DNA from 3 places in the Acidovorax sp. FHTAMBA genome. Region 3 is predicted to be linked to each of the others. Evidence: predicted binding sites of a transcription regulator. Region 3 holds the regulator's gene; each other region holds the start of a gene.

The links. The regulator HrcA, encoded in region 3, represses chaperone genes, less so after heat shock. The targets are predictions, from matches to a motif close to TTAGCACTCNNNNNNNNNGAGTGCTAA.
Positions count from the first base shown of each region.
Region 1: rpoH (RNA polymerase sigma factor RpoH) is a predicted target of HrcA. The motif match lies at 5,489-5,515, and genes of this name have one in related genera.
Region 2: AAFF19_RS05345 (co-chaperone GroES) is a predicted target of HrcA. The motif match lies at 2,199-2,225, and genes of this name have one in related genera.

Region 1 covers NZ_CP152407.1:3,994,100-4,004,227, reverse strand. The annotation lists gene AAFF19_RS18665 (hypothetical protein) at 1-637, shown strand, start outside; gene AAFF19_RS18660 (COX15/CtaA family protein) at 634-1,815, shown strand; gene cyoE (heme o synthase) at 1,812-2,714, shown strand; gene AAFF19_RS18650 (SCO family protein) at 2,728-3,339, shown strand; gene AAFF19_RS18645 (tripartite tricarboxylate transporter substrate-binding protein) at 3,374-4,408, opposite strand; gene rpoH (RNA polymerase sigma factor RpoH) at 4,517-5,458, opposite strand; gene cutA (divalent-cation tolerance protein CutA) at 5,732-6,079, shown strand; gene AAFF19_RS18630 (EAL domain-containing protein) at 6,110-8,779, opposite strand; gene ftsY (signal recognition particle-docking protein FtsY) at 8,897-10,128, opposite strand, start outside.
Region 2 covers NZ_CP152407.1:1,155,309-1,165,436, forward strand. The annotation lists gene groL (chaperonin GroEL) at 70-1,722, opposite strand; gene AAFF19_RS05345 (co-chaperone GroES) at 1,817-2,107, opposite strand; gene AAFF19_RS05350 (DUF2304 domain-containing protein) at 2,503-2,874, shown strand; gene AAFF19_RS05355 (mannose-1-phosphate guanylyltransferase/mannose-6-phosphate isomerase) at 2,871-4,358, shown strand; gene AAFF19_RS05360 (nucleotide sugar dehydrogenase) at 4,355-5,653, shown strand; gene AAFF19_RS05365 (Gfo/Idh/MocA family oxidoreductase) at 5,672-6,622, shown strand; gene AAFF19_RS05370 (ABC transporter permease) at 6,642-7,442, shown strand; gene AAFF19_RS05375 (ABC transporter ATP-binding protein) at 7,445-8,194, shown strand; gene AAFF19_RS05380 (acyltransferase) at 8,217-8,801, shown strand; gene AAFF19_RS05385 (DegT/DnrJ/EryC1/StrS aminotransferase family protein) at 8,839-9,927, shown strand; gene wecB (UDP-N-acetylglucosamine 2-epimerase (non-hydrolyzing)) at 9,924-10,128, shown strand, end outside.
Region 3 covers NZ_CP152407.1:1,357,842-1,367,969, forward strand. The annotation lists gene AAFF19_RS06310 (tetratricopeptide repeat protein) at 1-562, opposite strand, end outside; gene mutM (bifunctional DNA-formamidopyrimidine glycosylase/DNA-(apurinic or apyrimidinic site) lyase) at 592-1,407, shown strand; gene AAFF19_RS06320 (dynamin family protein) at 1,514-3,475, shown strand; gene mutY (A/G-specific adenine glycosylase) at 3,472-4,542, shown strand; gene rapZ (RNase adapter RapZ) at 4,634-5,500, opposite strand; gene recN (DNA repair protein RecN) at 5,500-7,170, opposite strand; gene AAFF19_RS06340 (NAD kinase) at 7,173-8,069, opposite strand; gene hrcA (heat-inducible transcriptional repressor HrcA) at 8,098-9,102, shown strand; tRNA gene AAFF19_RS06350 (tRNA-Ile) at 9,154-9,230, shown strand; tRNA gene AAFF19_RS06355 (tRNA-Arg) at 9,436-9,512, shown strand; gene greB (transcription elongation factor GreB) at 9,589-10,128, shown strand, end outside.

The DNA of each region.
Region 1 (10,128 bases), 2.1 Mb from region 3:
AGCTGCAGGTGCTGTGGCCACGGCCCAGCGTGCGCGCTACGGACGGTGGAAGATGTTCGGCGTGCTGCTCATCTGTGCGGCCCCGGTGGTCGCCTCGTACTTCACGTACTACGTGATCCGTCCCGAAGGCCGCCGCAACTATGGCGAGCTGATCAATCCGCAGCGCACGTTGCCGGATGCCAGCGCGACGGCGCTCGATGGCAAGGCGCTTTCCCTTGCGTCCCTCAAGGGGCAATGGCTCCTGGTCAGCGTGGCCAGTGGTGCGTGTGAGGCCGCCTGCCAGAATCACCTGTACCTGCAGCGGCAGTTGCGGGAGAGCGTGGGCCGGGAAAAGGATCGCGTGGACTGGGTCTGGCTCGTGAACGACACCGCCGAGGTGCCCGCCGAACTCGCGCCCGCGCTGCAAAAGGCCACGGTGCTGCGGGTGGACGCTGTGACACTGGATACCTGGCTGGCGCCCGCCGAGGGCCGGCAAATGGCGGACCATCTTTACGTGGTGGACCCCATGGGCAACTGGATGATGCGGTTTCCCGCAGCGATGGACACTGCCGGCGCGGCCAAAGCCAAGCGCGATCTGGAACGCCTGCTGCGCGCGTCGTCTTCGTGGGACGAGGCGGGCCGTCCTGGACAACCGTGATGGACACGCAGCCGCTTTACGACCTGGCGCCCCTGGCGCGGCTCATGCTGCTGGGCGTGCTGATTGCGCTCGGGCCGCTGGCCTGGGTGGGCTGGCGCAACCGGGGCAAATCCCCTGTGCGTCGCCTGCAGGCGCTCACGGTGCTGACCCTGTTCCTGACGTTTGATCTGGTGCTGTTTGGCGCCTTCACGCGCCTGACGGACTCCGGTCTGGGATGCCCGGACTGGCCCGGCTGCTACGGCAATGCCAGCCCCGTCGGCGCCCGTGCGGAGATTGCCGCCGCCCAGGAGGCCATGCCCACCGGGCCCGTGACACACGGGAAGGCCTGGGTGGAGATGATCCATCGCTACCTCGCCACCGGCGTGGGCGTGCTCATCATCGTGCTCACGGTGTCGGCCTGGGTGCAGCATCGCAAGGCCCTTCGGGGGCAAGGGCCGCCGCCTCCTGTGGGTCCGTGGTGGCCTACGTTCACGCTGTTCTGGGTGTGTCTGCAGGGTGCGTTCGGGGCGCTGACGGTGACGATGAAGCTGTTCCCGGCGATTGTCACGCTGCACCTCATCGGCGGGCTGGTGCTGCTCGCGCTGCTGTGTGTCCAGGCCGTGCGGCAGACTTACGCCGCCCAGGGCCGGGCGCCCGCGCGCATCTCCTCGGCGCTTCGCTGGGGTCTCGTGATCACGGCGCTCCTGGTGGCCTTGCAGGTGGTGCTGGGTGGCTGGGTGAGCACCAATTACGCCGTGTTGGCCTGCACCACCTTTCCCACTTGCCAGGGCAGCTGGTGGCCCCCCATGGACTTTGCGCAGGGTTTTCAGATCTGGCGTGCTCTGGGCATGCTCCAGGACGGTAGCCACATCAGTTTTGCGGGTCTTACGGCCATTCACTACGTGCACCGGCTCATGGCCTATGTGGTGCTGGCGGCCCTGGGCATGCTGTGCTGGCGGTTGCGACAGGCGCATGTGCTGCAGGTGCAAGGGCGCTGGCTGGCGGCGCTCGCGCTGCTGCAGCTGGTCACGGGTCTGTCCAACGTGGTGCTGGACTGGCCGCTGATCGCCGCTGTATTGCACACAGGCGGTGCTGCAGCGCTGGTGGTGGTGTTGACCTGGGCCCTGGTGGCCAGCGACACGGCCGCTGCGCACCAAGAGTTTTCCGCGCCCTCGGGCGCATCGAGAGTGTCTGCATGAGTGTTGCTACCCCCGCCGCTGTATCCCCGCCGTCGCGTCTGTCGCAGTTTTATGCGCTGACCAAGCCGCGGGTGGTACAGCTCATTGTTTTTTGTGCCTTGATCGGCATGGTGCTCGCGGTGCCAGGGCTTCCCTCCGGGGCGCAGCTCGGGCTGATGGCCATTGCCTGTGCCGGGGTGTGGCTGGTCGCGGGCGCGGCGGCCGCCTTCAACTGCATCGTGGAGCAGGGCATTGACGCCAAGATGAAGCGCACCGCCTGGCGCCCCACGGCCAAAGGCCAGCTCTCCAACACCCAGACGCTGCTGTTTTCCGCCGTGCTGTGTGCTGCGGGCTCGGCGCTGCTGTATTTCTGGGTGAACCCGCTCACCATGTGGCTCACGTTTGCTACCTTTGTGGGCTATGCGGTCATCTACACCGTGATCCTCAAGCCGCTCACCCCGCAGAACATTGTGATCGGGGGCGCATCGGGCGCCATGCCGCCGGTGCTGGGGTGGGCCGCCATGACCAACAACGTCGGTCCGGAAGCGCTCATCCTGTTCCTCATCATCTTTCTGTGGACGCCGCCGCACTTCTGGGCGCTCGCCCTCTACCGGGTGGAGGACTACCGCAAGTCCGGCCTGCCCATGCTGCCGGTGACGCACGGCAACGAGTTCACCCGCCTGCAGGTGTTCCTGTACACCCTGATCCTTTTTGCGGGTTGCCTGATGCCCTTCGTGTATGGCATGAGTTCTTGGATCTATCTGGCCGCCGCGGTCGTGCTGAGCGCCGGTTTTTGTGGCTATGGCTTTGCCTTATGGCGCAACTACTCGGATGCGCTCGCGCGCAAGACCTTCCGGTTTTCCCTCATCCACCTGAGCGTGCTGTTTGCCGCGCTGCTGGTGGACCACTACGTGCTGTGACACTGCCATGCCCATGCTGAAACGAAATGCTCTTAAAATGATAGCTGTCAGCGCTTTATCCATAAGCGCTGCGGGCATTTTTAGTGCCTGTTCCGAGAAAAAAACCGAGTTTCGGGGTGTGGACATCACCGGCGCGGAGTACGCCCGTGACATCCCGCTCACCGACCACAATGGCCAGGCGCGCCACATCAAGGACTTCGCGGGCAAGGTGGTGGTGGTGTTCTTCGGCTTCACGCAGTGCCCTGACGTGTGTCCCACGGCCATGCAGGAGCTGGCCGAGGTCAAGCAGATCCTGGGCAAGGATGGCGACCGCCTGCAGGGCATCTTCGTGACCGTGGACCCGGAGCGCGACACCCCCGAAGTGCTCAAAGCCTACATGGCGAACTTCGACCCGAGTTTCCTGGCCTTGCGCGGATCACCCGAGCAGCTCGCTGCCGTCGCCAAGGATTTCAAGATCTACTACAAGAAGGTCGACGGCAAGACGCCCACCAGCTACACCATGGACCACTCGGCGGGCAGCTACGTGTACGACACGGCGGGCCGTCTGCGCGTGTACAACCGATATGGCAGCGGCGCGCAGGCGCTGGCGTCCGATGTCAAGGCGCTGCTGGGCGAGGGGGGCTGAAGCGGCCACCCCAGCGCCCTCAGGCGCCTGCCCTTCACTCCGCCTTGATGCCACGCCGGGCAATCACATCGCCCAGCAGTCGGGTGTCGGCCTGTATGCGGTTGGCCAGCCCTTCGGGCGACGTGCCGGCCACCTGCCAGCCTTGCTGGAAAAGCTTGGTGCGCATTTCGTCGCTGCGGGCAATATCTCCGATCAAAGCGGCCAGCCGCGCCTGGATGGCCGCGGGCATGGTGGCAGGTGCGGCAAATGCATTCCAGATTTCAAGGTTGAAACCGCGGATGCCCACCTCGGCCAGGCTGGGAACATCAGGGACCAGCGGGCTGCGGACGGTCGAAGTGACGCCAATCGCCCGCAGCTTGCCTGCGCGCAACTGGGCCTGCGCCAGCGCGGGGGGCAGCATGGCCATCTGCAGCTGGCCGCCCAGCATGGCGGTGGCGACCTGTGGGTAGCCCGGATACGGGATATGGACCGGGTTGATGCTGCTGTGCGACTTGAGCAGTTCGGTGCCGATATGGCCGACCGTGCCCACGCCCGGCGTGCCATAGCTCCATGTGTCGCCAGCCGCGCGGGCCGCGGCGAAAAACTCGCGCGCATCCGCACTGGCGGGTACGCCCGGCTGGGCAACGGGTGCCGTCAGCACCAGGGGTGACGTTCCGATCAGGCTGAGCGGGGCCAGATCCTTGAGCGGGTCATAGGGCACCGCCGGATTGATCATCTTGGCGATGGTCATGTTGCCATTGATCATCAGGCCAATGGTGTGGTCGTCACGTGACTTGGCCACCGCATCGGCGCCGATATTGCCACCTGCCCCGACCCGGTTCTCCACAATGACGGGCTGGCCCAGCGCTTTGGACAGGGGTTCAGAAAACGCCCGTGCCGTCAGATCGGGAGAGGTTCCCGCCGGGAACCCGACAATGATCCTGAGTGGCTTGGTCGGCCACGCAGCTGCGGCGCCGGCACCCGTGGGCACGGCGCTGCCTTGCGCATGGCACCACGGCGACACGACGGCTGCCAGGGCCAACAGCAGCGAGGCCCGCCGCGACGGGGTGAGACAGGGGGGACGTAGCATGGGTAATTTCTCCTCAAGGTAATCATCGCGGCCCCAACGACAAGGGGCCCCAACCGGGGCCCCACGAGGCAGTTTTATCGGCGGAGGATACTACCTTGCCGCGTTGGCTCAGGCGTATTCGGCCAGCGCCTTTTTCATCTTCTTCATGGCGGCCACCTCGATCTGGCGGATGCGCTCCGCACTCACGCCATAGACGGCCGCCAGGTCGTGCAGCGTCATGCCACCCGTGCCGTCGTCATTCACCTTGAGCCAGCGCTCCTCCACGATGCGGCGGCTGCGGTCGTCCAGGCTGCCCAGCGCGGTGGCAATGCCGTCGGTGGCAAGGGCGTCACGCTGGCGCGACTCGATCATGGCCGTGGGTTCGTGCGAGGCGTCCGCCAGGTAGGCAATGGGCCCGAAAGCCTGCTCGCCGTCGTCCGAGGGTGCGGGGTCCAGCAGCACATCGCCACCCGACATCCGGGTTTCCATCTCGATGACTTCTTCGCGCTTCACATTGAGTTGCGCGGCCATGGAATCGATTTCCTGATCGGACAGGGTATCGCGGTGCGTTGCGGCATCGGCCGCAGACGCATCGGCCTTGAAGCCCTGCTTCATGGAGCGCAGGTTGAAGAACAGCTTGCGCTGGGCCTTGGTGGTGGCCACCTTCACCATGCGCCAGTTCTTGAGGATGTATTCGTGGATCTCGGCCTTGATCCAGTGCATGGCGTAGCTCACCAGGCGCACGCCCTGGTCGGGGTCAAAGCGCTTGACAGCCTTCATCAGGCCCACGTTGCCTTCCTGGATCAGGTCGCCATGGGGCAGGCCGTAACCCAGGTATTGGCGGGCGATCGAAACCACAAGACGCAGATGCGACATCACCAGCCGGCCGGCGGCGTCCAGGTCATTGTTGTCCTTGAGCTGCCGTGCATAAGCCTGCTCTTCTTCGTGCGTGAGCAGTGGCAGGCGGTTGACGGCGGAAATGTACGCATCCAGATTGCCCAAAGGAGGCACCAGCGCCCAAGGGTTGGCGGGCGCCAAAGTCGTCGTCGCGGTTCCAGATTGAATGTTCATTCCGGCAATCCTTTCCTCTAAGCCATGATGTTAGCACTCTCTGTGAGTGAGTGCTAAAACGTAAGTTCCCCCGCCGTCGTGTGCTGCTGCGCTGCGCAGTGCAGGGTGCCAAGTGATTGATTTCAATGAATTTTGTGATTTCTGCGGTGCCCGCATGGGCGGGTATGAACTGTGGGATTGATGAACCGGCGCCAAGGTTCCGGCCGGAACTGGGTGCTGGAGTCGTTCAGGCCTGTGTGGCAGACTTTGACGCCCAGATTCAGGGAGACGCTGATGACCCGTCCGACAGCCCTTCGCGAAATTCTCGTTGTGAGCACGACGGTCGCCACCGAAGCAGAGGCGCGGCGCCTGGCTCAGCTGATTTTGCAGGCGCGCCTGGCGGCCTGTGTGCAGGTGGAGCCGATCACTGCCTACTTTCACTGGCAAGGGGCGCTACAGGAAGACCGCGAACTTCGCCTGGCGTGCAAGACGGTGGCGCGCGCGTTGCATCCCTTGCTCGACCTGTTGCGGTCGCAGCATCCGTATGCGTTGCCGCAGCTGGTGGTGCAGACGCTTGAAGCCTCCGGGGCGTATGCAGACTGGGTGGACGCGGAGGTCGCCCCGACCCGTGTGGTGGCCTGATGGCGCAGGAGCCGCCAGGATCCGGCGTTGTCAGCGGGCTGTGGGGTCCATCGGGCCGGCGGCCAGTGCAGTCGCTTCAAACTGCTCCAGCGGCATGGGTTTTCCGAACAGATAGCCCTGAAACACCTTACAGCCATGGGCCAGCAGAAACTGGTGGTGCGCTGGTGTCTCCACGCCCTCGGCAATGACTTCCAGCCCCAGGCTGCCCGCCAGCGCGATGATGGATCGTGCAATGGCCGCATCGCTGGGGTCCAGCAGCACATCGCGCACAAAGCCCTGGTCAATCTTGATCTGATGCAGGGGCAGGCGCTTGAGGTAGCTCAGGGACGAGTACCCCGTGCCGAAGTCGTCCAGCGAGAACTCCACCCCCTTGGCGCCCAGCTTGCGCATGGTGTCGATCACGCTGTCCACGTTGTCCAGCAGCAGGCTTTCGGTGAGCTCCAGCTTGATGTGCCCGGGGTCTGCGCCGGTGTGCCGCAGCAGCGTGAGTATCTGGCTCACGAAGTCTTCCTGCAGGAACTGGCGTGCACTCACGTTGACGGCCACCGTGAGGTGGGCAAACCGCGGATCGGCGCGCCAGCGCGCCTGCTGGCGCAGGGCGGTCTCCAGCACCCAGTAGCCCAGGGGCAGGATCAGGCCCGATTCCTCGGCCAGGGGAATGAATTCCGATGGCGGAACCATGCCGTGCACCGGGTGCTGCCAGCGCACCAGGGCTTCGGCGCCAATGACGCGCCGCTCAACGTCTACCTGGGGCTGGTACAGCAGCAGGAACTGCGCCTGGCGCAGCCCGTTGTGCAGTTCGGTTTCGAGCAGGGCGCGGCGGTTCACGGCCTGCTGCATGTCGGGGTCAAAAAAGCGCAGGGTGTTGCGGCCCGCGCCCTTGGCGCGGTACATGGCCATGTCGGCCTGCTTGAGCACTTCGTCCACCGAATCGCGGTGGTCGCGCAGCAGGGTGACCCCGATGCTCGCCGTGAAGTGGTGCTCGTGCCCGGCCAGCTCGTAGGGCTGGCGCAGCTGGGCCAGGATCAGCTCGCCCAGCGTGCGCGCCTGGGATGCGGCCTCGGGCGGGTCACTGCTCAAGCTCTGCAGCACCACCACAAATTCGTCGCCCCCCAGGCGTGCGACGGTGTCCTGCTCACGCACGCACCCGCGAAGTCGCACGGCCACTTCCTTGAGCAGCAGGTCGCCCACCTCATGGCCCCGCGTGTCGTTCAGGGTCTTGAAGTTGTCCAGGTCCACAAACAGCACGGCCGTGGTCAGCCCCGATCGCGCGCTGCTGGCCAGCACCTGCTGAAGCCGGTCCACCAGCAGGCGGCGGTTGGGCAGGTGCGTGAGCGCGTCGTTGAAGGCCAGATACCGCGCTTCATCCTCGGCCGCCTTGCGTGCTGAGATGTCGATGTCGATGCAGAACATCTCGGGCGGGTGGCCCGGCACCTGGATGTAGGCATGGCTGGAGAACACATGCACTGCAGAGCCGTCCTTGCGTTGCAGCAGCAGCTCGCCCGCCGGGATCACCTCGCCGGTGGCGAACATGTGCTGCATGTGCGCCCGCACGCCGTCGCGCATGGGCGGCGGGATGATCAGGTCGAGCAGGTTGCCGCCCAGGGCTTCTTCGGCCGTATAGCCGTACAGCTGTTCGGAAGCCTTGTTCCAGTAACTGGTGGTGCCATCGGCGAGGTAGCCTTGCACCGAGATGGAGGGGATGTTGCGCAGCAGCGAGCGAAACCTCAGCTCGGACTCTCGCAAAGCACTCTCTGCCTGCTTGCGCTTGGTAATGTCGCGGGCCAGAAACACCACAGCCGCCTGGCCGCCCACCTGAACCCCCAGGGGCTGGGTGCGCCCTTCAAACTGGCGCAGTCCCGACAGGGTCTGCATCTCGTATTCGACGCTGTGGGTCTGGCCGGACTGCAGCGTTTCCCGGATAAGCGTCATGAACCGTTCGGCCTGCTGGGCGGGCAGCACATCGTGCAGCCGCTGACCTACCAGCTCGGGGGCGCTGGCGACCAGGGTGGAGTCGTTGGGGGACAGCACCTCCACATACCGGCCCTGGGCATCCAGCACCAGCAGCACATCGGGGATGGCCTGCGTGATGGCATGCAGGCGCGCGGCCGTGCCAGTGAGCGCACGCTCGGTGGCCATACGCTGCTCCACATCGTGCAGCAGCAAGCCCAGCACCACGGTGGCAGGGGTGAAGGTCAGCAGATAGGGCAGGGCCAGCGTCTGGTTGATGCGCTGCACGGCCTCGGCGGGCAGAAGCTGAAACAGCGCGATCACCGCCGTGTGCAGCAGCAGCCCGAACAGCGCGAGAGGAACGGGCTCCACCCCCAGCTGCCCCCGGGCGCGGCCCACGCGGTACACCAGCCCCATGGCAGTGCACAGCACGATCACCATCAGCCCCACCTCGCCGCCCGCGCCCCCCAGCCATATGCGCCCGGTGGCCGCCATCAGCGCCGCAATGCCCGCTACCAGCGGGCCGCCAAACAGGCCCGCCATGCTCAGCACCACCGAGCGTGCGTCAAAGATCACGCCAGGCATCAGCACCACCGGGGTGAGCATGCCCACCAGACAGACGCCGCCAAAGATCAGCCCCGAAAAGACCTGGCCCACCCACGGGTGCTGACGCCAGACGCGGATGTTGAACCCATGCAGAAAGCACAGCGCCAGCAGCAGCGCAACGCCTTTGACCAGCTCAATGAACATGGGCCTCCGTGCTTTCCAAGGGGAAAGCCCATGATGGAGGAAACGTTGCGATCCGTAAACGTGTAAATGGCCCCGGATGGGGCCATTGCTCACAGGGTGATGCGCAGATCGCGAGGCTCAGCTCAGCAAAGCCTGCGCAAACTCGCGCGCGTTGAAGGTTTCCAGGTCTTCGAGCTTCTCACCCACGCCGATGAAATACACCGGGATGGGGCGCTCCTGCGCGATGGCGGCCAGCACGCCGCCCTTGGCCGTGCCGTCAAGTTTGGTGACGATCAGGCCGGTGAGCTGCAGCGCGTCGTCAAACGCACGCACCTGGGCCAGCGCGTTCTGGCCGGTGTTGCCGTCGATCACCAGCAGCACCTCGTGCGGGGCGGTGGCGTCGGCCTTGGTGACCACGCGGCGGATCTTTTTCAGCTCTTCCATCAGGTGCAGCTGCGTGGGCAAGCGCCCTGCCGTGTCCACCAGCACCACGTCCTTGCCGCGCGCCTTGCCAGCGGTCACGGCATCAAAGCTCACGGCGGCGGGGTCGCCGCCTTCCTGGCTGACGATTTCGACCGTGTTGCGGTCGGCCCATACGCCCAGTTGCTCGCGCGCTGCCGCGCGAAAGGTGTCAGCCGCCGCCAGCAGCACGGCCGCGCCTTCGTCTGCCAGGTGCTTGGTGAGCTTGCCGATGGACGTGGTCTTGCCCGCGCCATTCACGCCCGCCACCATGATCACCGTGGGGGTGTGCTCGCCAATGACCAGGGCTTTTTCGAGGGGGCGCAGCAGGTCGGTCAGCGCATCGGCCAGCAGGCCCTTGACGGCGGCGGGGTCGGTGGCCTTGGCCTCCTTCACGCGGCGTTTGAGGTCGGCCAGCAGGTGGTTGGTGGCCTTGACGCCGGTGTCGGCCATCAGCAGGGCTTCTTCCAGCTCTTCATACAGCGCATCGTCGATCTGCGTGCCGGTGAAGACCGTGGTGATGGAGCTGCCGGTCTTGCGCAGGCCGTTCTTGAGCCGGTCCAGCCAGCCTTTGCGTTCGACAGGCGCTGCGGGCGCGGCAGGGGCGAAGGGCGCGGGTGCAGCAACCGGTGCGGCCGCAGGAACTGGGGCTGGTACAGGGGCTGGTACAGGGGAAGCGGGCGCTGGCTGCGCCACCACAGGGGCTACGGGCGCAGGTGTGGCAACCGGCGCGGGTGCGGGTGCGGTTGCAGGGGGTACCACTCCCTCGGGAGCCTTCGGGGCAAACGGGTTGCGCAGCCAGCCAAACCCGGCGGGAGCGGGAGCAGGGGAGGGGGATGGGGATGCGGGCTCTGCGGCGGCAGGCAGGGCCGGGGCGGGTGCGGCTGGCGGCTGCGCGGGTTGCGCCGCCT
Region 2 (10,128 bases), 200 kb from region 3:
GCAGCCTGCGGGGTTTGTTTTTTGGCGTTACCGGGTGGGCTTGCAGCCTGCCCGGTATGTGCCGGGCAATTACATGCCCATGCCGCCCATGCCACCCATGCCGCCCATGTCGGGCATGCCGCCGCCAGCACCGGCTTCTTCCTTCGGTGCGTCAGCCACCATGCACTCGGTCGTCAGCAGCAGGGATGCCACGGAAGCGGCGTTCTGCAGGGCCGTGCGGGTGACCTTCGTGGGGTCCAGAATGCCCAGCTCAAGCATGTCGCCGTAGCTGTCGTTGGCAGCGTTGAAGCCGAAGTTGCCCTTGCCGGCCAACACAGCGTTCACCACCACCGAGGCTTCGCCACCGGCGTTGTTCACGATTTCGCGCAGAGGCGCTTCGATGGCCTTGAGCACCAGCTTGATGCCGGCTTCCTGGTCAGCGTTGTCGCCCTTGACGCGGTCGCCCACGGCTTGCTTGGCGCGCAGCAGGGCCACGCCACCACCGGCCACAACGCCTTCTTCCACAGCTGCGCGCGTTGCGTGCAGTGCGTCTTCCACGCGGGCCTTCTTTTCCTTCATTTCGACTTCGGTGGCAGCGCCGACCTTGATCACGGCCACGCCGCCAGCCAGCTTGGCCACGCGCTCTTGCAGCTTTTCGCGGTCGTAGTCGCTTGTGGCTTCTTCGATCTGCACGCGCACTTGCTTGACGCGGGCTTCGATGTCAGCAGCGGCACCGGCGCCGTCGATGATGATGGTGTTTTCCTTGCCCACTTCGATGCGCTTGGCCTGGCCCAGGTCGGCCAGCGTCACCTTTTCGAGCGTCAGGCCCACTTCTTCAGCGATGACCTTGCCGCCCGTCAGGATGGCGATGTCTTCCAGCATGGCCTTGCGACGGTCGCCAAAGCCTGGAGCCTTCACAGCCACAACCTTCAGGATGCCGCGGATCGTGTTGACCACCAGCGTAGCCAGGGCTTCGCCTTCGACTTCTTCGGCAATGATCAGCAGGGGACGGCCAGCCTTGGCAACTTGCTCCAGCGTGGGCAGCAGGTCGCGGATGTTGCTGATCTTCTTGTCGAACAGCAGCACGAAGGGGTTGTCCAGAATCGCGGATTGCTTTTCGGGGTTGTTGATGAAGTAGGGCGACAGGTAGCCGCGGTCGAACTGCATGCCTTCCACGACGTCCAGTTCGCTGTCCAGCGACTTGCCGTCTTCCACAGTAATCACGCCTTCCTTGCCAACCTTGTCCATGGCGTCAGCGATCAGCTTGCCGATGGTTTCGTCGGAGTTGGCGGAGATCGAACCGACCTGGGCGATTTCCTTGGAGGTGGTGGTGGGCTTGGAAGCCTTCTTCAGCTCTTCCACCAGGGCCGACACAGCCTTGTCGATGCCGCGCTTGAGGTCCATCGGGTTGATGCCCGCGGCCACGTACTTGAAGCCTTCGCGCACGATGGCCTGGGCCAGCACCGTAGCGGTGGTGGTGCCGTCACCAGCGTTGTCGCTGGTCTTGGAAGCCACTTCCTTCACGAGCTGGGCGCCCATGTTCTGCAGCTTGTCCTTGAGTTCGATTTCCTTGGCCACAGACACACCGTCCTTGGTCACGGTGGGGGCGCCGAACGAGCGCTCCAGCACCACGTTGCGACCCTTGGGGCCCAGCGTGACCTTGACCGCGTTGGCCAGGATGTTCACGCCTTCAACCATGCGTGCGCGGGCTTCGCCGCCGAAAACTACGTCTTTTGCTGCCATTTGGAGCTCCTAAATTGGTTCAAATTGGCCGCTCACGCTTATCTGGTAAGCGCTAGCAGCTATGAAAAAATGAGTGAATCAGAGAGAGGGAGAATTACTTCTCAACCACTGCAAAGAGATCGTCTTCCTTCATGACCAGCAGCTCGTCGCCATTGACCTTGACGGTCTGGCCCGAGTACTTGCCGAACAGAACGCGGTCACCGACCTTCACGTTCAGGGCAAGCACGTCGCCCTTGTCGTTCTTCTTGCCAGGGCCGACGGCCAGCACTTCACCTTGATCGGGCTTTTCGGCGGCGTTGTCAGGGATCACGATGCCGGAGGCGGTCGTGGTTTCGCTTTCGATACGCTTGACGATCACGCGATCGTGCAGAGGGCGAAGGTTCATTGCATTGCTCCTGTTTTCAGTAAAAAAAGCTTGATTGACCTGGCATCCGGGGCTTCCGGATACCTCCAAACTGCCTGCAGTCGAGGCGTTGTTAGCACTCGACTGCGGTGAGTGCTAATGATACGGGCATTTGTGGCGGTTTCAAGACGCGTTTTTCGCTTCCCGCGAAAACTGGTGGCTACCCAATGAGCGGACGAAGGCCTTGCGGATGTGCTTTGGTATGCCTCAGAGTCTTGAACGAGGCCGTCGCTATGTCGTCATTTACACTTCGGATCGTTTGAAGTGGTTGGCTGATCTGGATTGCGTGCTTGCTCCAGCCGTGCAACCACTCATGTCCCGCCCTTAAGAGCGTCTTCTGGACCTCCCAATTGTTTCCTGAACGGGCTTGGAGTTTCATGCCATCTTTGCAAATTACCACTTCGCTGATGGGCATTGGCTTGGCGGTGCTAATCCTCTATCTGATACGCCGGGACCATCTTTACCTCATGCACGGCCTGTTCTGGGTTGTGGTGGCGGCTGCTGCTGCAGTTTTAGGCGCCTGGCCTGGTCTCATCGATCGTCTGGCCAGGTGGACGGGGTTCAGCTATCCGCCAGCGCTGTTGCTGCTTTTGGCCTGCATGGTGCTGGTGGTCAAAGCCCTGCATGCAGATATGGTGAACACACGCATTGAGCGCGACGTGCGCCGTTTGAACCAGCGTTTGGCGTTGCTGGAGGCAGATCTTGAATCGGTTCGCCAGGTTGGGTCAGCTGAATCGTCCAACCCGTGACAAACCTCTTGCTCCCAGTCATTTTGTGCGGCGGCTCAGGCACTCGCTTGTGGCCGCTCTCGCGAGAAAGTTATCCCAAGCAGTTCTTGGCGTTCTCGGGCACGAAAACCATGCTCCAGCAGACCGCTACACGTCTGCAGGGTCTGCACCCTGACATCCCAATCGCTTGCGCACCGCTGCTGGTTTGCAATGAAGACCACCGGTTCCTGGCGGCCAGCCAGTTGATAGAAGTGGGTGTATGTGGTGCGACCATTCTTCTGGAGCCTGTTGCGCGAAACACAGCGCCTGCGCTAACCGTTGCAGCGCTGCAAGCTACAGCCCAGGGGGCAGACCCCGTCATGCTTGCAATGCCGGCAGATCACATTGTTACGGACTTGGCAGCATTTCAGAGGGCAGTGCAAACAGCATTCGCAGCAGCAAGCCGGGGGCGCGTGGTTACCTTTGGTGTGAAGGCCGACTATCCAGAAACCGGCTATGGCTACATACGCCATCAGATGAAACAGGCAGAAGGGGTTTTTTTGCTAGAGGGTTTCACCGAAAAACCCGATGCTGACACAGCCCAGCAATATCTGAATGCAGGTAACTACCTGTGGAACAGCGGCCTGTTTATGCTCCGCGCCAGCACATGGTTGAAGGCGATAGGCATTTGCCGCCCCGACATCCTTCAAGCCTGTGAGAAATCGATGCAAGCAGCCCGACACGACCTTGACTTCACTCGGCCGGATGCCACAGCTTTTTCGCTTTGCCCATCTGATTCCATTGACTACGCAGTGATGGAAAAGCTGCCAACACACCCTGAATGGGGCTTGGCCCCGTGCGTGGTACCTTTACAAGCGGGGTGGTCTGACGTGGGGGCATGGGATGCCCTTTGGGGTGTGAGCGCACACGACGCTCAAGGCAATGCCCTGCTCGGCGACGCCGTGGTGCAGCAAAACTGCACCAATTCGCTGCTATTGGCCAGCAGCCGCCTCGTAGCAGGTGTGGGGCTGCAAAACCTCATCGTGGTTGAAACTCCTGATGCCGTGCTGGTTGTTGACAAACGCTTTACCCAAGAGGTCAAACAGGTGGTGGCAAACCTTGCGCGTGATGGTGATGCCTTGGCGCAAACGCACCGCAAGGTTCATCGCCCTTGGGGCTGGTTTGACAGTATCGACCGCGGGGAAAAATTTCAGGTGAAGCGCATCGTGGTGAACCCCGGTGCCAGCCTGAGTCTGCAGATGCATAACCACCGCGCGGAGCACTGGGTGGTGGTCCGGGGTACCGCCGAAATCACGAACGGCGACCAGACCTATCTGCTGAACCAGAACGAATCCACATACATTCCGGTGGGGCGCGCGCACCGCCTCGCCAATCCTGGCAGCGCCCCCCTGGAGATCATCGAGGTGCAGTCGGGGGATTACCTTGGTGAGGACGATATCGTGCGTTTTGACGATATCTATGGGCGGTCGTCCCCCATGCCTTTTTCTTCTCATTCTCAAACATGAAAATCGACGAAAACGCAACCATCGCTGTGATCGGACTGGGCTACGTGGGCCTGCCTTTGGCGGTTGAATTTGGCAAGCAGCGCAAGGTGCTGGGGTTCGATATCAATACTGCGCGCATTGCCGAACTGCAGGCGGGGACCGACGGCACATTGGAAGTCACGCCCGAAGACCTTCAGGCGGCCGCCCAACTGAACTTCAGTGCCGACCCTCAGGACCTGAAGGACTGCCAAGTCTTCATCGTGACGGTCCCCACCCCGGTAGACCAAGCCAATCGGCCAGACATGACACCGCTGGTCAAAGCCAGCGAGACCGTGGGGCGCGCCATGCCCCAGGGCGCCTTGGTGATTTATGAATCCACCGTGTACCCGGGCGCTACCGAGGAAATTTGCGTCCCGGTACTGGAACGCCTGAGCGGCAAACGTTTCAATGTGGACTTTTTCTGTGGGTACAGCCCCGAGCGCATCAACCCGGGTGACAAGGTGAACACGCTCACCAAAATCAAGAAGATCATCAGCGGCAGCACGCCCGAGGTGGCTGACGCAGTGGATGGTCTTTATGCAAGCATCATTGTTGCGGGCACGCACAAGGCCAGCAGTTTGAAAGTGGCCGAGGCCGCCAAGGTGATCGAGAACACGCAGCGGGACCTCAACATTGCACTGGTCAACGAGCTGTCAGTCATTTTTGAGCGCCTGGGAATCGATACACTGGAAGTGCTCGAGGCCGCCGGGAGCAAGTGGAACTTCCTGCCCTTCAGGCCCGGCCTGGTAGGCGGCCACTGTATTGGGGTGGACCCGTACTACCTGACACACAAGGCCGAAGAAGTGGGCTACCACCCCCAGGTGATTCTGGCGGGCCGTCGTATCAACGACAACATGGCCCGGTACGTAGCGCGCAACACCCTGCGCCTCATGCTCAAGAACGGTATGGACGTTCCGCGTTGCCGCATCGGTGTGCTTGGCATTACCTTCAAGGAAAACTGCCCTGACATTCGCAACAGCAAGGTGGTGGACATGGTGCGCGAGTTTGAGGCCTGGGGGGCCAATGTGGTCGTGTGCGACCCCTGGGCAAGCGCGCAGGATGTGCAGCATGAATATGGCCTAAGCCTTGCTGGTATTTCCGCGCAAGAACCCGTAGATGCGCTGGTCGTTGCGGTCGGCCACCAGCAGTTTCGCGACGCCACACTGAGTGAGCTACGCAGTTTTTGCCGAAGCGAACAGCCTGTACTGGCCGACGTAAAGAGCCTCTTTGACCGGCACGAGGCTGCATCCGCCGGATTCACCGTTTTCCGTCTCTGAACCCGTTTCTGACCTCATATGAAAAACTTTGCCCTCATCGGAGCCGCTGGATATATAGCGCCGCGGCACATGCGTGCCATCAAGGATCTCGGTCACCAACTCTCAGTGGCTTATGACATCAATGATTCGGTCGGCATCATCGACAGCATCTCGCCACAGAGCGACTTCTTCACCGAGTTCGAGCGGTTTGAGGAGCATGCGTACCGGCTGCAGCGGTCACCTGCTACCAGGCTTGACTATGTAGCAATCTGCTCGCCCAACTACCTGCACCATGCGCACATCGCAGCGGGCTTGCGCCTGGGTTGTGACGTTATCTGCGAGAAGCCCCTGGTGCCAACGCCCGCGCTGGTTGACGAACTGACCCGCATCGAGCAAGAGACCGGAAAGCGGGTGTTCAACATCCTGCAGTTGCGCCATCACGAGGCCATCTTGCGCCTGAAAGAGAAGGTCACCGCCGCGCCCACGGATAAAAAGTTCGATGTTGAACTGACCTACATCACCTCACGCGGCAAGTGGTACCTGGAGAGCTGGAAGGGCGATCCGCGCAAGTCGTTCGGCGTTGCCACCAACATTGGCGTGCATTTTTTCGACATGCTGCATTTCATCTTTGGAAATCTGCAGGAAAACCGCATCCATTTGAGCCAAGAGACCAAGGCCGCCGGTTACCTCGAATACGAACGCGCCCGTGTGCGCTGGTTCTTGTCCATCGACGCCGATGATCTGCCCCAGGAAGTGAAGGGCAAAAAGCCCACCTATCGCAACATCGACATCAGTGGCGAGCAGCTCGAGTTTTCCGAGGGCTTTACCGACTTACACACCACCAGCTACCGCGAGATTCTCGCGGGGCGGGGTTATGGGCTGGAAGACGCACGTCACTGCGTCGAGACCGTCGACGGGATCCGGCAGGCAAGCATCGCAGCCGACGCGGGGGATCGGGTGCATCCATTCGTGTCTGCCACGGAGCTTTAGCAGTATGAAGTCACCCGGGTTGAACCCACTTTCCCAGTTTCAATTGCTTCTGAGAGATGTGCATGGTGCGCTCAAGCTCTGGCGCTTCTGGCTGCATCTCGGCCTTGAAGACATTCTGAAGCAGTACCGTCGCTCGTTTCTGGGGCCCGTTTGGATCTCTATCAACACAGCCATCTTCATCGGCGCATTCGGTTTGATCGGCTCGCAGGTTTTCAAGATCGACGTACAGACGTATTTGCCATTTTTCTGCGTCAGCCACATCCTGTTTCTGTTCATCTCTCAATCCATATCGGACAGCTGCCAGACCTTCATCGCTGCCAGCGCGTTTCTTAAGCAGACGCCTTATCCTAAGACAGCCTTTGGCCTTCGGGTTATCTGGCGCAACCTGCTCATGATGGGGCACAACATCCCGATCGCGCTGATCGTGCTTCTGGTGTTTGGGCGCCTTCACGAGGTCAGGCCCTTGCCCTTTGTGTTCGGGCTTGCGTTCACCGTGGTTTGCGCGGCCCTGGTTTCATGCATCCTGGGCGCGCTGTGCGCCCGTTTTCGCGACATACCGATGATCATTACCAGCATGATGCAGATCGCTATGTTCCTCACGCCAGTGATGTGGCAGCCTTCTCAACTCAGTGAGCGAGCGCAACTTATCGTGCATATCAACCCGCTGGCTGCATTTCTAGACCTGGTTCGTGCCCCTATGCTCGGCCAAGCGGTTGACCCTTATAGCTATCTGATGGCTGGCGGCACGCTTCTGGTGCTGTTGGCAGCGTTCTTCACACTGTTTCTTCAGAGCCGACGTAGGCTTGTATATTGGCTTTGACCATGGCGAGCATCGAACTGGATCGGGTCAACGTTGACTTCCCACTGTTTTCTTCGCGCTCGCGCGGACTGCTGAACACGCTGCTGGGCAAGGCCCAGGGCCATCGGGGTCGGATTGAAGATATCGGGGGCGGCGCGCTTGCCGTGCGCGCATTGCGTGACATCACGCTGTCGCTCAAAGACGGAGACCGAATGGGACTCATGGGGAGCAACGGCGCCGGAAAATCCACCATGCTGCGGGTGCTCTCCAGTGTGTATGAACCCACCTCAGGTGTTATGCGGGCTTCGGGTCACATCTCATCGTTGATAGACCTTATGCTGGGCATGGACCCCGACGCAAGCGGCTATGAATTTGTGGCAACCCGCTGTGTGGTGATGGGCATAGGAAGCCGCCAAGCCAAGGCGCTGGTGCCAGATATTGAAGAATTCACCGAATTGGGCGATTACCTTCACTTGCCCGTGCGCACCTATTCGTCCGGCATGATGCTGCGCCTCGCCTTCGCCGTATCGACGGCGGTCGCGCCCGACATTCTGTTGATGGACGAGATGATTGGCGTGGGCGACGCACAGTTCATTGACAAGGCGCGTATCCGGCTTGAGAACATGATGAGCAGGGTCAAAATCCTGGTCTTGGCCTCGCACAGCGATCCCATCCTCAAGACGTTCTGCAATCAAGGAATCTGGCTCGATCAAGGCCAGATTCGTATGCAGGGCGACATCGAAGACTGCTTGGCCGCGTATCACGCAGGCTGAGCCTACTTTCAACAGTACCCGTATGAGTGAGTCTTCCTACACCGCACATCCCTCTGCCATCGTGGACGAAGGCGCGCAGATTGGTGCTGGCACGCGCATCTGGCATTGGGTTCATATCTCCGCAGGTGCTCGTATCGGACGGGCGTGTTCGTTCGGGCAGAACGTCTATGTGGGCAACGACGTAGTGATTGGAAACAACGTCAAGGTACAGAACAACGTTAGTGTGTACGACGCCGTCGCCTTGGAGGACGATGTATTCTGCGGCCCGAGTGTGGTCTTTACCAACGTCTACAACCCGCGAAGCAGTGTGGTGCGCAAGCACGAATACCGACATACCCTGGTGCGCAAGGGCGCCACACTTGGAGCCAATGCTACGGTTGTGTGCGGCGTCACGGTGGGCGCTTATGCCTTCGTGGCCGCTGGTGCGGTGGTGAATCGCGATGTGAAGCCCTATGCGCTGGTTGCGGGTGTACCCGCGAGGCAAATTGGCTGGATGAGCGAACACGGCGAGCGACTGGACCTTCCGCTAACGGGCGATGCACAGACGCAGTGCCCGCAAACAGGGCATTGGTATCGGTTGGCTTCGGGGGAGGTGCATCGCGCCTGACAGACCATGCATCACCACAGCCACTACGGAATCTGAAATGGAATTCACCGATCTGAAAGCCCAGTACCAACGGCTAAAAACTGACATCGACGCACGAATCCAGAAGGTGCTGGACCACGGCCAGTACATTTTGGGCCCGGAGGTGCACGAGTTAGAAGAACAGTTGGCCGGATACACCGGCGCCAAATACTGCATCACCGTAGCGAATGGTACTGATGCACTACAAATCGCGCAGATGGCTCTGGGCATCGGTCCAGGTGACGAGGTGATCACGCCCGGCTTTACCTACATTGCCACGGCCGAGACGGTCGCATTGCTGGGCGCAAGGCCGGTTTACGTAGACGTGTTGCCCGACACGTACAACCTGAATCCGTTACTACTCGAGGCTGCCATTACCCCGCGTACCAAGGCCATCATTCCGGTCAGCCTTTACGGCCAATGCGCTGATTTTGAAGCGATTAATGCAGTTGCTGCTCGCCATGGCATCCCCGTCATCGAAGATGCAGCCCAAAGCTTTGGTGCTACTTACCATGGCCGACAAAGCTGCAATCTGACAACGGTGGCGTGTGCCAGCTTCTTCCCAAGTAAACCGCTTGGCTGCTACGGCGATGGTGGCGCCATTTTCACCAGCGACGAAGCACTCGCGCGAGTGATGCGTCAGATTGCGCGCCATGGGCAAGATCGGCGATATCACCACATACGGGTTGGAGTGAACAGCCGTCTGGACACCTTGCAAGCTGCTGTGCTTCTGGCCAAGCTGGATAGTTTTGACGAAGAAATAAAGTTGCGTCAGCAAGTGGCTGACCGTTATCACCATTCGCTGAAGTCCGCAGGTATCTCCACCATACCGCTCATCGCAGCCAATCAGCAAAGTGCCTGGGCTCAGTACACCGTTCGTACGCAAGAGCGCGATCGCGTCCAAGCCAAGCTGAGCGAGTTAGGTGTGCCTACCGCCATTCATTACCCGCTCCCTCTGAATAAGCAGCCTGCCGTGGCGGATCCGGATGTGCAATTGCCCGTGGGTGACCGTTTGGCTCAAGAGGTGCTGAGTCTGCCCGTGGGCCCCTTCCTGACCGTTTCCGACCAGGATCGGGTAGTCAGCGCATTGACGAAAGCCATGCAATGACCAGACGCAAAATTCTCACGATCGTGGGTGCTCGTCCCCAGTTCATCAAGGCAGCCGCAGTGTCGCGGACCATTCAGTCTGATTTCGCCGAGCAATTGGAAGAGCTGATCGTTCATACGGGCCAGCACTTTGACGACAACATGTCGAAAGTATTTTTCGACGAGCTGGAGATTCCCGCACCCCATGTACACCTAGCGATAT
Region 3 (10,128 bases):
CCAGGGCTGACTCCACCACTTTTGCGGCGAGGACTTTTTCACTCGCACGGCCATACATCTGCGGCAGCGCAGACAGCGTTGAGGCTTTGGTGCGGGGGGGGGCCTGGGCAAGTTCCTGGCGTAACAGATCACTGGTTTCGCCGATGCGATTGAGCGCAATCAGAATCTGGAGTACGTAGCGGTTTGCTTCGCGCGACTCGGGGAGTGCTTCTTTCCATGCTTTGGCGGCCGCAAGGGCATGCTCACCTGATCGTGACTGCAGTGCGATATCCGCAGCTCTTTGGTAGAGCTGGCCGTCGGCGCTGCGGCGTGCAGCTTCCAGCATGAAAGCGTAGCCCGCGCCGGGGTCGCCCGTGCGGGTGCTGAGTTCGCCCAGGAAGATCTCGTAAAACAACTCTGCGTCCAAGGCGGAACCGGACGCTACCTGGGGTTTGCCGATGACGTCGATTGTTTCACTGCCCGTCTTTTGCGCCCATGCCGAGTGGACGGTTACCGCAACCACTGTTGTCAAAGCGGCAATCCGAAAGCTGTGAAGTAGCACCATCGGGCCATAATAATCCATGCCTCTAAACCCGTCGTCGGGCCCTTTGTATGCCTGAGTTGCCCGAAGTGGAAGTGACACGCCTCAGCTTGGCCGAGCCGATCAGGGGCGCGCGCATTGAGGCAGTCGCTCTCGGGAAACCCTTGCGTTGGCCTTTGGGTTGTGCACCCCAGGATTTGGTGGGGCAAGAGGTCGTGGGGCTGCGCCGGCGCGGCAAATATTTGCTGGCCGATACGAGTGTTGGACTACTGCTCGTGCATCTGGGGATGTCGGGCAGCCTGCGCTTCGGTGGGGGATTACCACCTGCTGGGGTCCATGATCATTTCGAGATGCTGACCACCCGGGGCACACTGCGACTGCATGACCCACGCCGGTTTGGAGCCGTGGTGTACGTTCATGGGGAGCAAGACCCCGTTGCAATGAAACTTCTGGACGGCCTTGGAATGGAGCCGCTGTCCGACGAGTTCTCGCTCACAGCTTTTCAGACCGGGCTGAAAAAGAGCCGCATGCCCATCAAACAGTTGCTCCTGGCGGGTCGGCTGGTGGTGGGCGTGGGCAATATCTATGCTTCCGAAGTGCTTTTTATGGCCGGTATCCGCCCGACGACCAGTGCCGCGCGTATCGGACCTGTACGGGCACAAAAACTGCACGCCGCCATTCGGACAGTACTGGCGCGGGCCGTTTCCATGGGGGGCAGCACGCTGCGCGATTTTTCCAGCGCAGAAGGAGTGGCGGGCCATTTCCAGAACCAGACCAGCGTCTATGGACGAGATGGAGCGCCATGCCATGTGTGTGGCACGCCCATAAAGGTGTTGCGCCAAGGTCAAAGGAGCAGCTATTTCTGCCCGGCGTGCCAGCGGCCTTGACTCGGGCGATGCACGAATTCCCCGTTCGATGATAGGCCACGAGCGGTCGATGCTATATTTTGTGTATGCCTGCCGCGCAGGTCATTCTTAGATCTCTGGGAGCAAAGTGGGACCTTCATTCAACGAACAGTTCGACCAGCATGGTGCCTGGCGGCGGGAGTTCGCCCAGCAACTCAAGCGGCTGGCCGAGTGGATGTCCTCGCACGAACTCATGGATTCGGCTGTCCAGGAACGGTTGCAGCGCCTGGAGGAGCAGGTTCGCAGCGACAAGGTCATGGTGGCGTTTGTGGCTGAATTTTCGCGCGGCAAGTCCGAGTTGATCAATGCGATCTTCTTTGCAGACTATGGCCGCCGCATCATGCCTGCGAGTGCAGGGCGCACCACCATGTGCCCCACCGAACTCGGATACGACGCCAGCGTGGTGCCCAGCCTTCGATTGCTGCCGATTGAAACCCGACTGCAGATGCAGAGCCTGGCGGAGTGGCGGGTCAAGACGGACCGGTGGCTGGAAATTCCCCTGGATGTCGGTAATGCGGACCAGATCGCCAAGGCGCTCGAAAAAGTGGCGGAAGTCAGAAAGGTCAGTCTGGACAATGCGCGGGCATTGGGCTTCTGGCACGATGACTTGACCGATGAGAATCCGGTCCCAGATGCGCAGGGGTTGGTGGAGGTGCCGATGTGGCGCCACGCCCTCATCAATATTCCGCATCCTTTGCTCAAACAGGGGTTGGTCATTCTGGATACACCCGGCCTGAATGCAGTGGGTGCTGAACCTGAACTTACCGTCAACCTGATCCCGCAGGCGCATGCGGTTGTTTTCATCCTGAGTGCAGACACCGGAGTGACCCGGTCTGATCTTTCCATCTGGCGAGAGCATCTGGCGATCTCGGCCGACAGCATGGATGCCCGCTTGGTGGTGCTCAACAAGATCGACACCTTGTGGGATACGCTCAATTCTGCAGAGCAGGTGCACGCGCAGATGGAGCGCCAGTGCAGCACGTCTGCAGAGATGCTCGGTGTGCCGTTGGAGAGGGTTGTCCCCGTGTCAGCGCAGAAAGGGCTGGTTGCCAAGATCACTGCTGACGATCTTCTGCTCGAAACCAGCGGCCTGCCTGTTCTGGAAGAGGCGCTGGCCAAGGGCATCATGGGTCGGCGGCAATCCATCTTGCGGGCGGCTGTGGCCAATGGTGTGGCCAGTTTGCGCACGGAGACTTCCCGGGTCATCAACATCCGACGTCGAGATCTCGACGACCAGATGGCTGAATTGCGAAGCCTGCGCGGCAAGAATGCGTCCGTCATTGAATCGATGCGGCACCGCATCGAGCAGGAGCAGCGGGAGTTTGACCTGAGCACTTCCAAAATTCAGGCGGTCCGTGCAGTCCACCTGAAGCTGCTTCGAGATGTGTTTCAGCAGCTGGGTGCCAAGGCGCTCAAAGTCGAGCTTGCAGAGTTGGCGCAGACCCTGCAGCAAAAAGGGCTCAAGCTGGGTGTAAAGAAAATTTACCTTCAAACGTTCGACAAGTTGCGCGGTACGCTGGACAAGGCGCAGGCTTCAGGCACTGAAATCCAAGCGATGCTGGGTGGAACCTTCAGGCAACTCAATGCCGAGTTTGGTTTTTCTCTGCAGGTCCCCTCGCCTCCGCAACTGGAGCACTTCACGCATGATCTGAGTCAGATTGAACAGAGCCATCTCCAATACCTTGGCATGGGGAACGCATTGAAGCTCGCCCAGCCCGAGTTTGCGGAACGTCTGGTTCGCGCTCTGGCCATGCGTCTGCGCACTGTGTACGAATCGGCGGCGAACGATCTTGAACTCTGGAGTAAATCCGCTACAGCCCAACTGGACGCCCAGTTGAGGGAGCGTCGACGCAGCTTCGCGCGTCGCATCGAAGCTGTAGACCGCATTCAACAGGCGGCCAGCGGTTTGGTGGAGCGCATCGCAGAAATTGAAGCGAGCGAGGATGAGCTGATTCAGCTGGAGCAGAGGCTGCAGGAGTTGACCTCCCAGCTGGTTGCTGTGCCCGGCCTTGACCCCGTGACGTCGGATCGGCAATTGGTACCTGCATGAGCGAGGGGGGGCGGGAGGGCGTAGCCTCACTCGTGGTTGCATGGCAGGCATCTCACGGCCGCAACCACCTGCCTTGGCAACAGACGCGGGATCCGTACCGGGTCTGGCTGTCGGAAATCATGCTGCAGCAGACCCAGGTTTCCACGGTGCTTGACTATTACGCGCGATTCCTCGCAAGGTTTCCCGATGTGCGCGCCCTTGCCACTGCGCCAGAAGACGAGGTGATGGGGTTGTGGAGCGGGCTTGGCTACTACACGCGGGCGCGCAACCTGCACCGTTGCGCACAGCAGGTGGTGGCCGAGCACGGAGGCGCCTTTCCGCGCAGCGCCGAGGCGCTTGCCACACTCCCTGGCATCGGTCGCTCCACGGCAGGGGCTATCGCGGCGTTCTGCTTTTCCGAGCGGGTTCCGATTCTCGATGCCAATGTGCGCCGGGTGCTGACCCGCTACCTGGGTTTTGATGCCGATCTGGCGCAGCAGCGAAACGAACGCCTCCTGTGGGACCGGGCACAACAACTCCTGCCGCAGGAAGATCTGGGCACTGCCATGCCCCGGTATACGCAAGGGCTGATGGACTTGGGCGCTACCGTGTGCTCCCCACGGGGGCCCCTGTGCGGGCAGTGTCCCTTGAATGGAGGTTGTGCCGCTTTTCTTGCGGGCAACCCCGAGAAGTACCCGGTGCGCACGCGTAAGCTCTCGCGCAGGTCGGAGTCGTGGCAGTTGCTGCTGCTCAAGAACGAGCGCGGGCAAGCCTGGCTGCAGAAGCGTCCCGCCAGTGGCATCTGGGCTGGCATGCATTGCGTGCCGGTGTTTGAGGACAGCGCGGCACTGCACCGCTGTGTGGAATCACTGCGCGAAGCCGCCGGCTTGGAGATCGGGGAGCTGCAGCCTTTCGTGCATGTGCTCACCCACCGCGACCTGCACCTGCATCCGGTGCTCGTGTCGGGGGCGTTGCCGGAGCGGCCCCTGGAAGAGGGCAGCTGGTTCGCGCTGGATCGGTGGGATGCGATCGGTTTGCCGGCGCCGATACGCAAGCTGCTCGAGGCGACGCAGGTACAGCTCTGGTAAACGCCGGAATTCAAGTCAAATTGGCCTTCAGCGCTTATCTGGTATGCGCAAACAGCTATTAAAATAATAGCATCATGCATGTTTGAGCGGACTATCGACCATCCATTTCCCGGTGCCTGCGCAGGGCTGGCCAGCGGCTGCTGAACGCCTCTGCCAGCCGTTCCACCAGGTACACCGAGCGGTGCTGGCCGCCGGTGCACCCGATGGCCACCGTGACATAGCTGCGGTGGTTGCGGTCGAGCATCTCCAGCCAGTGCGCCAGGAAGTTCTCGATGTGCTGCTGCATCAGCGCCACCTCGGGCTGCTGGCGCAGGAAGTCGGCCACCGGGGCGTCCTGCCCGGTCAGGTCGCGCAGCGCTGGCTCGTAGTGCGGGTTGGGCAGCATGCGCACATCGAACACGTAGTCCGCATCCATCGGAATGCCGCGTTTGAACGCGAAGGACTGGAACACCAGCGTGAGCTGGCCCGGCGTGGCGGCCATCAGCCCCTTGACGTAGCTTTGCAGCTGCGAGGCGCGGATGGTGCTGGTGTCTATCACATGGGATTGCTCGCGAAGCGCGGCGAGCAATTCGCGCTCCACCTCGATGATCTGCACCAGCGCCTTGCGTCCCTGCTGCAGGTCCGCATGCGACAGCGGGTGGCGGCGCCGCGTTTCCGAAAAGCGCCGCACCAGGGTGTCGATCGTAGCGTCGAGGAAGATCGAGTGCACCGAAACGCCCTCGCTGCGCAGCCGGTTCAATTCCTGCGGCACCTGGTGCAACGACGTGGCGCTGCGCACGTCCATCGCGATGGCCAGCCGGTTGCCGTGGTGGCGGTGCTCCAGCGCGACGAAGGCGGGCAACAGCTCGGGTGGCAGGTTGTCGACGCAATAGTAGCCCGCGTCCTCGAGCGCGTGCAGGGCCACCGACTTGCCCGATCCGGACATGCCGGTGATCACCACGATCTCAAGCGTTGCCATCACCGCGCCCTTTCCACCGCCGCGTCCGCCAGCTCCAGCATTTCGCGCGCATGCGCCAGAGTGGTTTCGGTGGACTTCTCGCCGCCCAGCATGCGGGCGATCTCGGCTACGCGCACTTCACCCTGGATGGGCTGGACGCTGCTGGTTGTGCCTTCGGCCTGCTTGCGCTTGATCACCTTGAGATGGTGGTGCGCGCAGGATGCCACCTGCGGCAGATGCGTGACGGCAAGCACCTGCCGGTCGCTGCCCAGCTGCTGCATGAGGCGGCCCACCGTTTCGGCCACCGCACCGCCCACGCCGGAGTCCACCTCGTCGAAGATGAGCGTGGGCGCGGCACCTAGCTGGCTGGTCGTGACCGAGATCGCCAGCGAGATGCGGGAGAGCTCGCCGCCCGACGCCACCTTGCCGATGGGGCGTGGCGACATGCCGGGGTGCCCCGCCACCAGGAACTCGACATCGTCGATCCCATGCGCAGCGGGCTCGGCCAGCTTGGCCACGGAGACCTCGAACTTGCCCCCCTCCATGCCCAGGCCCTGCATGGCATGCGTGATGGCGGCCGAGAGGCGGGGCGCCGCCTTGGCCCGCGCCTGCGACAGGGTGCGGGCCGCAGCGTGATAGGCCTTGGCGCTGGCAGCTTCGGCAGCCTCCAGTTGTGCCAGATCGGTCGCGGCGTCCAGGCGGCGCATCTCGTCTTTCCAGCCCTGGAGCAGGGCGGGCAGCTCCGCAGGCGTGCGGCGGTACCGGCGCGCCAGGGTCATCCAGGAGGAGATGCGGGCGTCAAGTTCCGCCAGGCGCTGGGGGTCCATGTCGGCATGGCGCAGATACAGCTGCAGCGAGTGTGCCACGTCACCGGCCTGCGCGAGGCAGGACGAGAGGATGTCGGCCAGGCTGGCGAATTCGGGCTCGATATCTTCCTGCCCGTGCAGCAGGGAATGTGCGCGGGTGAGGGCTGCCAGCGCGCCAGCGTCGTCGTCCTGCAGCACCTGGAGCGCGGCCTGCGCACCCTCCATCAGCGCCTGCGCATGCGACAGGCGCTTGTGCTGCGCTTCCAGCTCTTCCCATTCGTCTGCGGCAGGCGCGAGCTTGTCCAGCTCGCCGATCTGCCACTGCAGCCGCTCGCGTTCCTGCTGCAGTGTGGCCTGGTCCTGCCGCGCCTGCTGCAGCGTTTTCTGGTCGGCACGCCATCGGCTCCAGTGCATCGTCACGTCAGCCTGGCTCAGGCCAGCATAGGCGTCGAGCAGTTCGCGCACCGAATCGGGGCGGGTCAGGCTTTGCCAGGCATGCTGGCCGTGGATGTCAAGCAGCATGTCGCCCAGCGCCCGCAGCTGTGTGGCGGTTGCCGGCGTTCCGTTCACCCATGCCCGGCTCTTGCCCTGCGCGTCGATCGTGCGGCGCAACAGCAGGGTGTCGCCCGCCTCGAAGCCTGCTTCGTCGAGCCACGGTTGCGCTGCGGCCGGGCAGTCAAACTCGGCACTGATGTCGGCACGGGATGCGCCTTCGCGCACCACGCCCGCATCTGCGCGCGCCCCGAGCGCCAGTTGGACAGCGTCGATCAGGATCGACTTCCCCGCACCAGTTTCACCCGTCAGCACCGTGAAGCCTGTTTGCAACTCCAGATCCAGGGCCTGGACAATGACGAAGTCCTGCAGGGTGATCCGCCGCAGCGCCATGGTCAGGATCCCCCTTCATTCCAGCGCAATTTTTTGCGCAGGGTGGCAAAGTAGTTCCAGCCTTGAGGATGGAGAAACCGCACGCAGTGCTCTGACCTTTTCACCAGAATGCGGTCACCATGCAGCAGTGAGGCCAGTGACTGCATGTCAAAATTGGCACTGACATCCCGACCACTCACAACCTCAACCGCCACCTCGGTGGCATCTGACAGAACAATCGGTCGGTTGGAGAGCGTATGGGGTGCGATGGGCACGAGCACCCATCCGGGAATGGAGGGGTGAAGCATGGGACCACCGGCTGACAGCGAATACGCCGTTGACCCTGTGGGTGAGGCGATGATGAGTCCGTCTGCGCGTTGGTTCGCCACAAATCGGCCGCCGACCTCGACCCGCAATTCCACCATGCCTGAAGTCGCGCCTCGGTTCACAACGACATCGTTCATCGCGAGGGCTTCGAAGACGACGCGCTCGTCGCGCACGACCGTAGCGTGCATCAGCGGTCGCAAGTCTTCCTCGTATTCACCCTGAAGCATGGGGGGCAGAGTGGCCTGATAGGTATCGAAAGGAATGTCGGTGATAAAGCCAAGCCGTCCCTGGTTAATGCCGATCAGGGGCGTCCCAAACCGGGCGAGCCGCCGACCTATGCCCAGCATGGTGCCGTCACCCCCGACCACCAGGCCCAAATCGCACCGACTGCCTATCTCGTCTACATTCAGGACTGGATAGTGTGTGAGCCCGGTGTTGCTTGCGGTCTCAGCTTCCAGCATCACTTCGCAACCCTGGCGCTCTAGAAAATGGGCGATGTCTTCCAGGGCCAGGCGGGAGCTTTCACCGATGGAGCCCGCCGAAGAAGCTTGGTACTTGCCTATGAGTGCGACATGGCGGAAATTGGACGTCATCACGAAATTACATCATTAAAATCATCCCATGCTCGATGACCGTGCCAAGTTGTTGCTCAAAGCGCTGGTCGAGCGCTATATCGCCGATGGGCAGCCTGTCGGATCCCGCACCTTGTCGCGCGCGTCCGGGCTGGATTTGTCTCCAGCCACCATCCGAAACGTCATGGCGGATCTGGAGGAGCTGGGGCTGATCGCCAGCCCCCACACGTCAGCTGGTCGCATACCCACGGCACGAGGCTATAGGCTGTTTGTGGACACCATGCTGACAGTGCAGCGGGACCCCCTGACCCCTCCCCAGCTAGCGCCCGAACAGCCGCAGAAGGTGATCGCCAACGCTGCCCAGTTGCTCTCCAGTCTTTCGCAGTTCGTGGGTGTCGTGATGGCGCCTCGCAGAACGTCGGTGTTCCGCCACATTGAGTTCTTGAGGCTGTCCGAGCGGCGGTTTTTGGTCATCATCGTTTCGCCTGAGGGAGACGTTCAGAATCGCGTGATCTTCACGGATGTGGACTACTCCCAGTCGCAACTCATCGAGGCTTCCAACTTTCTGAACGCGCATTACGCCGGGCTTGCAATGGAGCAGGTACGTGAGCGACTGAAATCTGAGGTGGATGTGCTGCGCGGCGAGATCGCTTCGCTCATGCAAGCTGCGGTGAATGTGGGGTCCGAGGCCCTGTCCCAGGCACAAGACGAGGTCGTGATTTCTGGCGAGAGAAACCTGTTGGCGGTAAGCGATTTCTCCAGCGACATGGGCAACCTGCGGCGTGCATTCGATCTGTTCGAGCAGAAAACCCAGATTCTGCGGTTGCTGGACATCTCCAGCCAGGCTGAAGGGGTGCGCATCTACATTGGCGGTGAAAGCCATGTGGTGCCGTTCGAGGAACTGTCTGTTGTCAGTGCGCCCTACGAGGTGGATGGCAAAGTGGTCGGGACGTTGGGCGTGATCGGCCCCACGCGCATGCCATACGACCGCATGATCCAGATCGTGGACATCACATCAAAGCTGGTGTCCAACGCCCTCAGCTACCGCAAGTAAAGCCCCTACAATACGGCGCTTGCCCCGTTGTATAGCGCTGGAGCATGGCTTGGGGCGTTAGCTCAGTTGGTTAGAGCAGAGGACTCATAATCCTTTGGTCGTTGGTTCAAGTCCAACACGCCCTACCACCCATTCATCCGAATGGGCGATCAACAGGATCGCAGCCAGCTTTCTTTTTTGCGATGAGCGTCTTTCTTTTTTGGAGTCGCTCCAGTGCATTACAATCTAAGGCTGCATTGATTTGTATTTGTGCTGGCCAGGCCAACGCGGCAGGTGTCAGTTAAAAATTGATTTCAAGGGTCGCCAAGAAATCATGCTATAATTCAAAGCTTAGCGGCTGTAGCTCAGCTGGATAGAGTACTTGGCTACGAACCAAGGGGTCGTGGGTTCGATTCCTGCCAGCCGCACCAATGTTTAAAGCCTGCAATCGCAAGATTGCAGGCTTTTTCATTTGTCCCAGCGTTTTCGCTGAAGGGGATACCTGCCATGAGCAAGGCCTTTACCAAAGAAACCGATGCTTCCGATGAGGATGAATTGGTGTTGCCTGCGTTGCCTGCGGGCGGCAAGAACTACATCACTCCAGCAGGATACGCGCGCCTGCGTGATGAGCTGCTGAACCTCATTGACAACGAGCGGCCCAAAGTGGTGGAAACCGTTCACTGGGCTGCGAGCAATGGAGATCGGTCTGAAAACGGCGACTACCTCTACGGCAAGAAGCGTTTGCGAGAGATCGATCGGCGAATCCGATTTCTCACCAAGCGGCTCGAAATTGCCGAAGTGGTTGATCCCAGCCAGCACGTGGGAAGCGAACAGGTGTTTTTTGGCGCGACGGTTACTTACGTCGAGGATGAAGGCACAGAACGCACAGTCACCATCATGGGCATTGATGAGGCAGACAGCCGCGAATTGCAGGTGAGTTGGATTTCCCCTGTCGCGCGTGCGCTATTGAAAGCGCGCACAGGGGATGAAGTCCTGCTCCCCACTCCAGGAGGTGTTCGAAGTCTTGAAGTGGTGTCAGTGAAATAT